3 regions of the Variovorax sp. LjRoot290 genome follow, and region 2 is predicted to be linked to each of the others. Evidence: riboswitches for the same ligand, from Rfam matches in the RefSeq annotation. Region 2 holds a riboswitch; each other region holds the start of a gene.
What was found. A riboswitch is a leader RNA that binds a small molecule or an ion and turns the genes downstream of it on or off. The one in region 2 is predicted to bind glycine.
Positions count from the first base shown of each region.

Region 1 (4,381 bases), on a different contig from region 2:
GCGTGTGGGTGCCGTAGTAGCCCTGGCCGATGAAGTTCTTCGCCACCTTGTTCTTCGCCGCAATGGCCTTCAGCTCGGCCAGCGCGTCGGCCTCCGTCACCGAGGCGGGCAGGCGCATCGGCTTCGTGCGGCGGATGGCCGGCGGCACGATGCCGTCGATCAGCTCGGCGCGGGTGGTCGAGCCGACGGCGGCGAGCATGCGCGCTTCGTCATCGGCCTCGATGCCGATATGGCGGGCGATGAATTCCTCGGCGTTCTCGAGTTCGCTGAGGGAGGGCAGGGAAGACTTCGGCATTGGCGTGTTCGGTTCAGTTTTCGTCGGCGAACTTTTGATAGGTGGTGGCGTCGAGCAGTGCATCGAGCTGCGAGGCGTCGCTGATCTTCATCTTGAAGAACCAGCCGCCCGCTTCGGGCGCGCTGTTGGCCAGCGAAGGGTCGGCGCGCAGCGCCTCGTTGACTTCGGTGATCTCGCCCGTGATGGGCATGAACACGTCGGCCGCCGCCTTGACCGACTCGACCACGCCGGCGACATCGCCCTGGCTGTAGCTCTTGCCGACTTCCGGCAGGTCGACGAAGACCACGTCGCCCAGCGCATCCTGCGCATGAACGGTGATGCCGACGGTGGCGACGCCGTCGCCGACCGCCTGGACCCACTCGTGGTCCCTGGTGTACTTGATGCTCATGAAAGGCTCCTTGAAGAAAAGAATTCAACCGCGGTAGTAGTGCTGCGGCACGAAAGGCATGGTGCTCACCTCCATCGGCACCGGCTTGCCGCGCACGATGGCCTGGATGCGGGTGCCGGGCTCGGCATAGGCGAGCGCGACGTAGGCCATCGCGACCGGCCGGTCGACCGTGGGGCCGAGCAGGCCGCTGGTCACCTGGCCGATGGGCGCGCCCTCGAAGGATTCGAGCAGCGTGCCATCGCGCACCGGCACGCGCTCCAGCGCCACCAGGCCGACGCGCTTGCGCTTGAGCGTGTGGTGGTCCAGGTGGCCTGCGACGCCATTGGCCGCCGTGAGTTGCGCCAGCACCTTGGCCGCGCCCGGAAAGCCGCCTTCGCGCGCACCGCCGGTGCGCCGCACCTTCTGGATCGCCCAATTGAGCGAGGCTTCGACCGGCGTGGTGGTCTCGTCGATGTCGTTGCCGTAGAGGCACAGGCCCGCTTCGAGCCGCAGCGAATTGCGCGCACCCAGGCCGACGGGCTTGACCTCGGGCTGGGCGAGCAGCAGCCGTGCGAGCGCTTCGGCATCCTTGGCGGCCACCGAGATCTCGAAACCGTCCTCGCCCGTGTAGCCGCTGCGCGTGGCAAAGGCCGCGATGCCGCCGATCTGCACCGCGCCGCCGGTCATGAAGACGAAGCGCTCGATGCCGGGCGCGAGCCGGGCCAGCGCGGTCACGGCCTGCGGGCCCTGCAGCGCCAGCAGGGCGTGGTCGGGCATCGGCAGCACCTGGCAGCGCGCGCCGATCCTGGCCTGGATGTGCGCGATGTCGGCCACCTTGCAGGCGCCATTGACGATCACGAACAGCGAGTCGTGGCCTTCGTTGAAGAACATCAGGTCGTCGAGGATGCCGCCTTCGTCGTTCAAGAGCAGGCCGTAGCGCTGCTTGCCCGGCGCCAGGCCGATCACGTCGACCGGCATCAGGCTCTCGAACGCGGCGGCGGCATCGGGGCCAGCCAGGCGCAGCTGGCCCATGTGGGAGATGTCGAACAGGCCGGCGGCCTCGCGCGTGTGCTTGTGCTCGGCCATCAGGCCGGCGGGGTACTGCACCGGCATCACATAGCCCGCGAAGGGCACCATGCGGGCGCCGAGCTCCAGGTGCAGGTCGTAGAGCGGGGTCTTTTGCAGATCGTCGGATGCGGAGGCCAAGGCACTCTCCAAAGGGGCAGTCCAGATCCATGACATTCTTGCCATGGGCCACCCCTGCTGTCCGCTTTACCTGAGAGATTCGCCCCACGATCGGGGTTTGCTCCTTCGGTGGACGGCACTGCGAACAAAAAACGCGATGCGCCGCCTCTCTCCAGCAAGGAAACGCCCGGAAAATGGGGCGCTTCGTCAGTCCTTTTGCCTGAGCGTTCGGGCCCGTTTTTCGAGGGGACCTGCGCCTTCGGCGGCCCCGCGCTGCGAGGCTCTCTCCTGACCCGTCCGAGTGTAAGGGATGAGCCCGGTCCTGGCCGCTCAGGAGCGCTCCAGGCGCAGCCGCCTGAGCAGAAACTTCTCCCACAGCTTGTCGGCGACGAGCTGCAGGGAGCTGCGAATGTGCGCTCTGGCATTGCGCGCGTCGTAGGGCGAGCGGATGTCGGCGCCCAGCTGCCGGGCGCGCACGCTGAGCATGCTCTCCGAGAGAACGCAGCGCGCCTTCATGCGCAGGTCGTCGAAGTTCTCCGGCGAGAGCGCACTGGCCTTGTGCCATTCGTGGGACCACTTGAATCTGCGCTGCCTGGACGGATCGCTCTCGTCCTTGATCAGCCAGGCTGACACGAAATCGACATAGGCCTCGTCGACGCTGTCGCGAAACAGACGGTGCTCGGGTTCGAAGCGGTCGTAGACCAGCGAATCCAGGAATTCGTTGCCCGGCGAAAGCGCACCGAGCTGGCGGCGCAGGTTGCCGTTCATCGCGAAGCAGTAGGTCGAAACCCATTCGAGCAGGGGACCGAGCGGCGTCATCGTCGAGCGCGGAAAATCGTTGATCTCGCCGAAGAGCCACGGGCCCGGGTGCAGCCCCAGCCTCTTGATTTCACCGCCGAAGCCGGCCACCCTGCGTTCGCTCCATCCGTGGTTTCGCGCGACGGTGTCGTTCGAAAAGATCCACACGTCGGGCTCGCCGCTGCGGGCAAGAATGGCTGCGACTCCTTGGTCCCACCCAGTGAATTCGCGGTTGGAGTTGTCGCCTGCGATGACGAAGCCGTCCTCGCATTCCGCATTGCGCAATGCTTCGCCTCCGGTGGACCTGGCGTTGTCGACGATCGCGAGAACGACACGATCGCTCTCGCCGGCCAACTGCCTTCGCAGCTTGGTCAGCACCTGGACCGAATGATCACGATGCTGACTCCCGTACTCCAGATGAACAAAACCGTAGTTCGTCATGCCTGTTGACAGAAAAAAGAAGGGAGGGTTGGGGCGCCGGATGGGCGCGACGCGACGAGTATCCCTCCTCGTCTTGTCAGAGGAGACGCCGAGTTTGTCCGGATGCGGCCATGGCGGCCGTCGGGGCCGATTTCAATGCACGAGCTGGGGCGGCAGCAGCTTGTCGATGCGTTCGCGGATCGACGTGGCGCGCTCGGCACCCGCGAGCTTCTCGATCTCGCCGAGCATGGCGGATGCGGCGGCCAGCATCGACTCCCGGTCGCGCGCTTCACGCAGCAGCTCGCGGAACTGCCCGGCCAGGATCGGATCGCGCCTGACGAACATGCGCTCGCACAGGTCGAACAGGAACATCCGCGTGGTGGCGAGCGAACGCTTGCCGTCGAAGACATCCGCCGCGACCGGCGGCTCGGGGCTCGCGTCCGGCGCCGGAGCTGCCAGCACCGGCGGCGCCACGGCGGGCGTAGCGGGTTGCGAACGATGCAGATAGCCCTCCTGCACCAGGTGCAGCGCCACGCGGCCGGCCTCGTCGCGGCTGCCGAAGAGCTGGCCGAAGTCGGTGACCGAGCGCTGGCCGTCGGCCATCAGCAGCAGGGCGCGCTCGCGCTGGCCCAGCGTGCGGCGGCCCGGCTGGAGTTCTTGGCGCGCTTTCTCGGTCTTGATGAGGAACATCTGATGCTCGGGCGTTCGGGGTCGAGCGCCGCAGCATCGGGGATCCGCATGACATCCTCGTGAATGACCGGGCCGCTGCCGCTATTTGAAGCCCCACAAACGCGGCAGCCAGGTGCTGAGCGCCGGAACGAAGGTCAGCACCAGCAGCACGGCCGCGTGCGCCCACAGGAAGGGCACGAGCTCGCGCACCAGCTGCGACATCGGCACCTTCGAGACGTTGCAGGTCACGAACAGCAGGCCGCCTACCGGCGGCGTGATCATGCCGAGCGTGAGGTTGTAGATCACGATCATCGCGAAGTGGACCGGGTCGATGCCGAGCTTGATGGCCACCGGCGCGAGGATGGGTGCCAGCACCATCACGCCGGGCAAGGGCTCGATGAAGATGCCGAAGAGCAGCAGGAAGACGTTCACGATGATCAGGAACATCCACGGCGAGAGCTGCATGCTGACCAGCCATTCGGCCAGGGACTGGGGAACGCCTTCGATGGTCAGGATCCAGGCGAAGGAGGCCGACAGCCCGATGATGATCAGCACCGAGGCCGACAGCAGCGCCGAGCGCGCGAGGATGTCCGGCAGCGCCTTCCATTCGAGCGTGCGGTAGACGAACTTGCCGCACACCAGCGCAT
Region 1 is NZ_CAXURW020000001.1:2,155,456-2,159,836, forward strand. It holds gene gcvP (aminomethyl-transferring glycine dehydrogenase) at 1-295, opposite strand, end outside; gene gcvH (glycine cleavage system protein GcvH) at 309-683, opposite strand; gene gcvT (glycine cleavage system aminomethyltransferase GcvT) at 708-1,904, opposite strand; glycine riboswitch at 1,916-2,033, opposite strand; glycine riboswitch at 2,046-2,148, opposite strand; gene ACSQ9A_RS10935 (hypothetical protein) at 2,178-3,086, opposite strand; gene ACSQ9A_RS10940 (hypothetical protein) at 3,219-3,755, opposite strand; gene ACSQ9A_RS10945 (TRAP transporter large permease) at 3,837-4,381, opposite strand, start outside.
Region 1: linked by a shared signal. The riboswitch ahead of gcvT (glycine cleavage system aminomethyltransferase GcvT) and the one ahead of ACSQ9A_RS31340 (FAD-dependent oxidoreductase) in region 2 are both predicted to bind glycine.

Region 2 (4,381 bases):
CGCCTCGAGCACCTCATTCGCGGCGAGATCGACTAGGCCTCCTCCTTCCTGCATCTTCTTGGTCGTTGACATGAGCAAGCGTTGGCCAAGCTGAGCGATCTTGCCGCCGACATTCGCTTCCAGTTGGTAGGTCAACCTTGTCCCTTCCGGTGTGTCCGCCAGGGCCACTACGGCTGAGCTCTTGGCAAAACCCGCAACGCTTCCCTCGCCCTCGCCGACCAGCCGATAGCCGTTCGGCGGATCCCGATCGAAGAGGCGGACTTTGCCCCTGAATCGCGCCTTTAGCTGTCCGAACTCGAAGCGCATGATCGCGGCGAACTCGCCGTTGGACCTCTCCTCGATCTCTTCGCAGCCGGGGATGCACTGCTTCAGGATCGCGGGGTCGTTCAGCGGAATACACAGTCGCCAGGGAGGCAGGGACGACGTACTCACCAGCTATGTCAAGTGCCATGTCATATTGCAATCATGCAAACAGTCACGTAGGACCTCCGTTTCGAATGACCAAAAGGTTAGGGCAGCGTCATCCGCGCGGCAAATAGCATTCGCGGAGGGCACGATGCCGAAAAGCTATGGCGGGCTGTGGACCTGACGATGCAGCTTCTGGGACGCCGAATTGCGCCGGTACTTCGGAGCTGCGCCACCGGCGTGCGCAAGTACTTGTGCACCGTCTTGCGCGACAGGCTTGTGGCCCTCACGATCTCGCGCACCGCCTTGTTCTTGCGGTGGCACCGCTTAAAAAAGCATCGGGGTAGGCTGAACACGCGGGTCAAATTTGAAGCCCAGCGCCGGCCATACAGCGTAGTCGTCGGCGGTGGCCAACAAGCTGGCGCGAACGATATGGTGGTGTTGGCACGCGGACAGGCGTGGAGACCTGCGGCGTGGCAGCAAGTGCACTGGCAGGAACCTAGAAACTACCGCTTCGAAGGAGAGCAAGCGACCACGCGTGTGATGCGCCAGACAGGTCGGACCGGGATGGGGACACTCCGATAGGGATCAAGAGCACCAATCTCGATGATCAGGGAGCCTCGTCAGCGAATACCATCAGGGCCAGCAGGCATCACGCCTGCACAACAGGCCGAATATGAGACTGCAGCCCTGCCTCCTGATCCTTTACACACAAGTTGCTTGTAATCCGGGAGGCGCCATATAAGCATTTCCCTAGCAGTGTTCTAGATTTACCGAGTCCTTCATCTAAAAAGGCGGTCTTCACGGTTGGTCCGCGTCGCGTCGTGTATTGCGCCCGCGCTGAAACGCAGTCTAGCCAATAGAGCCCGGCCGAACTCGTAGAGTGCCCAAGCTCAGCAGGACGACGTCTTCAGCGAGCTCGCGCGCACCAACAGGTGGTCGTGCCCGACCTCACCGAACTCGTTGATGACCACCACCGTGTCCGCCACGCCGGCATCGGCCAGCAAATGGCGTAGCAGCGTGGGTGCCGCTGCCGAGGAAGCCGGTCAGCGCATTTATCGGCACACAGCCGTCAGCCCAGGCCGCGGCGTGGTTCATCGTCAGGCCAACTCGAAGATGGCATCGACCTGGACAGCGACGTTGCGCGGTAGCGAATTGCAGCCGACTGCGGCGCGCGCATGCCGACCCGCTTCGCCGAACACCTCGACCATCAGGTCGGAGGCGCCGTTGATCACCTTCGGATGGTCGCCGAACTCGGGGGTGGAATTAACGAAGCCGCCGAGGCGCACGCAGCCCGCGACGCCATCGAGGCTGCCGCCCAGGGCCGTGCGCAGCTGGGCAAGGATGTTGATCGCGCACAGTCGCGCCGCCTTCTGGGCGTTCTCGATCGAGACGTCCTGGCCGACCTTGCCCACGTACTGGTCCTTGCCGCCGGCGGTCGGCACCTGGCCCGCGATGTAGATCAGCGAGCCGCTCTTTCGGGCCGGCACATAGTTGGCGACGGGGGCGACCGCCTTCGGCAATTCGATGCCGAGTTGGGTCAGGCGTACGTCGGGTCCTTGCGTTGTCATTCTCTGGTGTCCTTGGAAGTAAGTGGTCAATTGCCGAAATAGAGGTCGTCGAGTGGTGCGGAGAGCAGATCGTCGGCATTCGGCTCGGCAGCCAGTGTGGCCTGCCGGTCGATCACGGTCACTTCGTGGCCGAGTTGCTGGAGGTAGTAAGCCGAGGTCACGCCGAGCATGCCGGCGCCGAGAACGATCACGCGCATTTCGTGAACCTATGAGGTTGCAGCGCTTGAACGCGGAGAAACGGAAGCTCGAAAAGAAAGCAACCGGACCATGCGTCCAAGTTGCCGCTCCCCCTGTCCTCGGTACCTGAGAGATTCACCCGCTGCGCCCGCAGCGAGTTTGCTCCTTCGGTGCATCACATGACGTGATGGCTCTCCAGACGGCTTTGACAGCTGATGCAGTACAGGCTCATCACGTGAGCCGACCTGAGCGTTTATGGGAGTTTGCGCCTTCGGTGGAGCCGCTTCGCGCGGCCCGCTCTCCTGCTATATCGAAGTCTATTCGGATCGTTGCTGGAAGTCGATAGTGCCGCAAGGGGTCGGGAGCCAACCAGCCTCTCGTTGTTCGAGCGCCAAGCCTGGAACGTGAGGCAGGGGAGTTGAAAAAATCAGAACTGGCCGGCCAGCGCGCGGCCGTCGTGATGAGCCTGGTGCAGGCGGCAAGCTCTGCGGCCCCGATCCGCACGCGTACCTAAAGACGTCCTGCAGCGCCTGCCCACGCACATGGCCAGCCGCATCGACAATCTCCTGCCGCACCGCTGGCAATCGATGAAGCGCCCTCCCGGCGAGACCGCCGTGAGCGGCCAATTGCCGCGTGCCGCCGGTCGCAGTCGTCAAGGATCGGACGGCCATCCGCTTACCTTCTATGCGACAAGTGCCATGAGCATCCGATTGCGCGCGGACATACTGCAACTGCTACGATTGCCGACCTTATGGCAGGAGAGTCCACGATGATGCCGGTTTCTGGTGTGAAGGCCGAATCCGCCAAGCTGGCGCGGCGGCGAGTGAAGGTCGGCTTCATCCTCCTTCCAGGCTTCACGATGTTTTCGTACTCTGCCCTGGTTTATATCTTGAAGCATTGCACCGACCCGGCAGCCGCGGTCGGAGTCGACTTTGAATATGTCGTTCTAGGACAAAAGCCAGCGCAAACGACCTGCGGGGTCCAAGTACCTCCGACAGCGCCCCTGCACGCTGCTCGCGATTGCAACTACGTTTTCGTGATAGGCGGGAAGACAGCTGCTCCTGTCGAGGACCGCAGATCGATTCTGGAAGCACTCACAAGCGCCGATATGAAGGGCGCAACTCTTGCGGGAATAGGTTCCGGACTATTTGTGCTAATCGAAGCCGGATTTTTCGATAGATTGCCCTGCGCAACAGATTGGTATCGCGGCGCCGACCGAGATACCCGTTTTGCGGAGGTGCAGCAAATCTCAGGCCTTAACTTGGTCGTGAGCGGCAGGCGAGTTAGCTGTGCGGGAGGGCTAGCGGCACTGGAACTCGGATCATGGCTTTTAGAACGTCATTATTCCGCTATCGGCGCCGAGATTCCCGCGCCGCAAGAGCTTTCGGCCTCCCCCACCGAAACTGAGCAGAATTCTGGAACAAGAGAAAATCCACTCGATGCGAGAGTACTTCGGGCGCTCAAGATCATCGAAAGAAATCTTGGACAGCAGCCATTGAAGGTTGAATCTCTTGCGTCAACCTTGGGGGTTTCTAAGCGGCAGATAGAACGGCTTTTCCAGCAGGAAATGAAGCAGCCGGTCCAGCAATATTGCCGTCAGTTTCGACTTGCTTATGGATATTGGCTTCTTTTAAATAGCCCCAAGTCAATAACGGAAATCGCGACAATCACCGGTTTCTCCGATAGCTCTCACTTCAATCGATGTTTCCGGGCTCAATTTGCAACGACCCCATCACAAGCACGACAATCAAAGGTAAGCGTGGATGACGTTATATCGCCGCAATGGGCTTCTCTCTACGAAAGCATTGTAAAGAGTGATCAGGATTTAGACTTATCGCGATCGAGGAAGTCAGTTTACACAAATCTGGCTCACTCAGTAGTTGGTTCTTCAAGCAGGATCAATCACGATGGCGGCTTGACCGAGCCAGAAATGCACTTAGCGACAGCCCGAAAACTGTTCAAACAACCGAGCCACCTCTAACAACTCCTCGGCAAGCAGCTTGTTGAGTTTGGCGTTCTCGTCCTCGAGCTGCTTCAGGCGCTTCGCTTCGGAAGCGTCCATGCCGCCGTGACGGTCCTTCCAGCTATACAGCGTCATTTCCGAGTCGCCGTGCTCGCGGCCGAGATCGACGGGCTTCGCACCCGCCGCCTGCTCGAAACTTCAATGATCTGCACATCCGGTAAGCCTGGCTCGCTTCATCAATCCGTCATTCCAAGTTGACGGACTT
Region 2 is NZ_CAXURW020000002.1:505,293-509,673, reverse strand. It holds gene ACSQ9A_RS31350 (SRPBCC family protein) at 1-432, opposite strand, end outside; gene ACSQ9A_RS31345 (RidA family protein) at 1,506-1,976, opposite strand; gene ACSQ9A_RS31340 (FAD-dependent oxidoreductase) at 2,003-2,173, opposite strand; glycine riboswitch at 2,257-2,362, opposite strand; glycine riboswitch at 2,378-2,468, opposite strand; partial or broken gene ACSQ9A_RS31335 (transposase domain-containing protein) at 2,581-2,737, shown strand; gene ACSQ9A_RS31330 (GlxA family transcriptional regulator) at 2,905-4,134, shown strand; partial or broken gene ACSQ9A_RS31325 (transposase) at 4,111-4,308, opposite strand.

Region 3 (4,381 bases), on a different contig from region 2:
GACCCAGCACACGGTGATCTCCCTGGAGGAGCGCGCAGGCCGCATCGACCATGTCGAGCTGCTCGATGCCGACGGCCAGCCCGTCGTCCTGCGCGGCCAGGCCTATGTGCTGGCGCTCGGCATCTCCAGCGCGATGCACGCCGAAAAGCTGAAGATCGCCATGCCTTTTCGCTTCCTGCGCGAATACATCGTCACGATCCCTCTCAAGGACGCGACCCGCGCACCGCGCGTCGCGCTGCGCGACCGGCAGGGCAAGCTGGGCATCCGGCGCATCGAAACGCCGGGCAGCGACTGCCTGCGGGTCTCCGCCACGGTACGCGCCAGCTTCGACGAAGAGAGCGAGCCCGATTCGGACCGCGTCGACGCCATCCTGCGCCGCATCGAAACGCTGCTGCCCGGCGCGGCCGACACGGCGCATGCCTCCCTCGAGACGGTCGTGCATGCCGTCAGCCGGGACGGGCTGCCGATGATCGGCAAGACCCGCCTGTTCAACCTGTTCCTCAATGTCGCGCCGGGCGCGCGCGGCTGGATCAACGCCTGCGGCGCCGGCAAGTCGATTGCCCGGATCGTGAGCGGCCTCAGGCCCGAGCTCGAGTTCGCCTTCAGAAATCCGTAGCCGCGCGCGTCCTCGCCGCCTTACAATTGCTGCACTGCAGGAGAGCGGGCCGCGGGAAGCGGCTCCACCGAAGGCGCAAACTCCCATAAACGCTCAGGTCGGCTCACGCGATGAGCCTGTACTGCATCAACTGTCAAAGCCGTCTGGAGAGCCATCACGCCATGTGATGCACCGAAGGAGCAAACCTGCTGCGGGCGCAGCGGGTGAATCTCTCAGGTACCGAGGACAGGGGGAGCGGCAACTTGGACGCATGGTCCGGTTGCTTTCTTTTTCGAGCTTCCGTTTCCGTTGCGTTCAAGCGCTGCAACCTCAAAGGTTCTCGAAATGCGCGTGATCGTTCTCGGCGCCGGCCTGCTCGGCGTGACCTCGGCTTACTACCTCCAGCAACTCGGCCACGAAGTGACCGTGATCGACCGGCAGGCCACACCGGCTGCCGAAACCAGCTTCGCCAACGGCGGCCAGATCTCGGTCAGCCATGCCGAACCCTGGGCCAACCCGAGCGCGCCGCTCAAGGTGCTGCAATGGCTCGGCAAGGAAGATGCACCGCTCCTCTTTCGCATCCGCGCCGACATGCGCCAGTGGCTCTGGGGCCTGCAGTTCCTGCGCGAATGCACGCCGGCGCGCACGCGCCACAACATCGAGCAGATCGTGCGCCTGGGCACCTACAGCCGCGACACGCTGCAGCAGCTGCGCCGCGACACCGGTCTCAGCTACGACCAGCGCACCCAGGGCATCCTGCACTTCTATACGACCCAGAAGGAATTCGACGGCGCACTGAAGCCGGCCGAGCAGATGCGCGCACTGGGCTGCGAGCGCCAGGTGATCTCGGCCGACGAGGCGGTGAAGATCGAGCCCGCGCTAGCCCACATCCGGCCCCAGTTGGCCGGCGCCACCTACACGGCCGAAGACGAATCTGGCGATGCCAACCGCTTCGCGCGCGAACTGGTCGCACTGGCCTCTGCGGCCGGCGTGAACTTCCTCATGAGCCACACCGTGACCGCGCTGCGCGAAGCAGGCGGCAGCATCGACCACGTGGAAGCGACAGACAACGAAGGCCGCTTCCAGCGCATCCGCGGCGACGCCTTCGTGCTGGCGATGGGCTCGCTGAGCCCGCTCTACGCGACGCCGCTGGGCATCCGGCTGCCGATCTACCCGGCCAAGGGCTACTCGGTCACGCTGCCGGTGAAGGATGCCTCGAAGGCGCACCAGGTCTCTTTGACCGACGACGAGTACAAGCTGGTGTTCTCGCGCTACACCTCGGCCACCGGCGACCGCCTGCGCATCGCCGGCACGGCCGAACTCAACGGCTACGACCGTGACCTGAACCGCGTGCGCTGCGAGGCCATCGTGCGGCGCGTCGAAGAGCTGTTCCCTGGCGCCGGCGACAGCACGCAAGCCCAGTTCTGGACCGGACTGCGGCCGGCGACGCCCAGCAACGTGCCGCTGATCGGCAAAACGAAGCTGCCGAACCTGTTCCTCAACACCGGCCACGGCACGCTGGGCTGGACCCACGCCTGCGGCTCGGGCAAATCGATCGCGCGCATCGTGAGCGGCCTCAAGCCCGAGGTCGACTTCGCTTTCGCCACCTCCTAGGTCCCAGTCTCAGTCGCGCAGCAACTCCTGCATCAGCTCGCGCAGGATCGGCAGCGCCGGCGCCTCGGTGCGCCGGCGCAAGGTCACGAGGCCGAAACGCGCGACGCCATTAAGCTCGGGTTTCATCTTCAGCTCGACCAGGTCTGGCGCCGCCGCGCGAATGGCCAGCAGCACGGCGTCGCTCCGGCGCACCACCTCCACCAGGCTCGGGACTTCCTCGCACTGCAGCGTCACGCAGAGTGCCGGGTGCGCCTCGGGTCCATAGGCCTCGACCAAGGTGCGCGCCACCTCGTCGCTCAGCGGCGTGGAGGCTACGGGATAGCGCTGAACCGCCTCGAAGCTCACCCCGCTGCGAAGCCGCGCGAGCGGATGGCCGCGGCGGCACATGAAGACGCCACGCATTTCGTGCAGTGCGCTCAGCTCCAGGTCGGCCGCGGGCTTCAGCGAACGCGCATCGACCACCAGCGCATCGAGCGTGCGCGCGCGCAACGCCTGCGCCAGCAAATCGGTGCCGCCGCGCGACACGACCACGCGCATCTTCGGATGGCGGGTCGCCATGCGCATCAGAAAAGGCGTCATCAGCATCGCGCCGGGACCCGAGCCCATGCCGATGCGGATCACGCCGCCCTGCCCCTCGCGCATTAGCCGGCCGCTGTCGCGCAACTCGTCGGCCTCGAACACCAGCTGGCGCGCGCGGTTCAGCACTTCGCGCCCGAAAGCGGTGAGTTCGTTGCGGCGTCCGACCCGGTCGAACAGCGGCATACCCAGTTCGTCCTCGAGCGCGCGGATGCTGCGGCTCAACGCCGGCTGGGTCAGGTGCTGGGCCTGTGCGGCCTTGCTGAAGGAGCCGCTCTTTGCGAGCGAGATCAGATGCCTTAGTTGAACCAGCGTCATCGTGGGTGCCCGGCAAAGTAGTGCATCGAAGTCATGCTAATGCAGACAACAATGCATTGGACGTTCGGATTGATGACTCCTACGATTCGCTCGCATCCACCGGAGCCCCGATGAAACCGTTGTCCCGACCTTCGCGCACCCTACTTCTTGCCGGCCTCATGCTCGCCGCAAGCACGGCCTTCGCGCAGACCTATCCAACGAAGCCCGTCAGCCTGATGGTTCCCTACCCGGCCGGGGGGCCCTCCGACGCGGCCGCGCGCATCTTCACCGTGCCGCTGGGCAAGGAACTGGGCCAGCAGGTCGTGGTGGAGAACCTCGGTGGCGTCAGCGGCGCGATGGCTGCGCAGAAGGTGCTGGCGGCGCCCGCCGACGGCTACTACATCTTCCAGGGCTCGCCGAACGAGGTGATCCTCTCGCCGCTGGCCAATGCGGCCGTCAAGCTCAAGGCCGAGGACTTCCGCCTCGTGCATCCGGTGACCGACGCCGTGATGGTCTTCGTCGCGCGCAAGGACCTGCCGGCCAACACCGTCGACGAGCTGATCGCGCTGGCGCGCAAGTCCGGCGACGCGCCGCTGAGCTACGGCAGCGTGGGCGTCGGATCGCTCTATCACCTGATCCTCGAGAGCGTGCAGCAGCAGGCCGGCATCAAGCTCATGCATGCGCCGTACAAGGGCAACGCACCGCTCCTGCAGGACATCGGCGGCGGCCAGGTGGACTTCGCGGTGCTGGTCTACAGCGCGGCCATGGGCGCGCTGGCCGAGCAGGGCCGGCTCAAGGTGATCGGCCAGCTTGGCGCGCAGCGCTCCGAGCTGCTCAAGAACGTGCCGGCCGTGAGCGAAGGCAAGGAGCTGAAGAACTTCTCCTACAAGATCTGGAGCGGCTTCATGGTGCCGAAGAACACGCCGGAAGAAGTGGTGCAGCGCCTGCACAAGGCGATCGGCGCGACCCTGAAGGACCCGGCCGTGCGCGCCCAGCTCGCGGCCCAGACGCAGGTGGCTTCGGCGCCGATGTCGCTGGCCGAATCGGCGAAGTTCTTCGAGGCCGAAACGGCGCGCTACCGCAACATCGCCAAGTCGATCAACCTGCAGCCGCAGTAAGCTGGCCTCATGAGCACACTCCTCGAACAATTGCACGCGCAGGCCGGCGAATTCATCGGCCTCAGGCGCGACATCCACCACCATCCCGAACTTGCCTTCGACGAGCACCGCACCTCGGCGCTGGTCGCCGCGAAGCTGGAGAGCTGGGGCTACGCGGTCGAGCGCGGCCTCGGCGGCACCG
Region 3 is NZ_CAXURW020000001.1:608,647-613,027, reverse strand. It holds gene ACSQ9A_RS03210 (FAD-dependent oxidoreductase) at 1-616, shown strand, start outside; glycine riboswitch at 644-734, shown strand; glycine riboswitch at 750-855, shown strand; gene ACSQ9A_RS03205 (D-amino acid dehydrogenase) at 941-2,209, shown strand; gene ACSQ9A_RS03200 (LysR family transcriptional regulator) at 2,219-3,103, opposite strand; gene ACSQ9A_RS03195 (tripartite tricarboxylate transporter substrate binding protein) at 3,214-4,200, shown strand; gene ACSQ9A_RS03190 (M20 aminoacylase family protein) at 4,210-4,381, shown strand, end outside.
Region 3: linked by a shared signal. The riboswitch ahead of ACSQ9A_RS03205 (D-amino acid dehydrogenase) and the one ahead of ACSQ9A_RS31340 (FAD-dependent oxidoreductase) in region 2 are both predicted to bind glycine.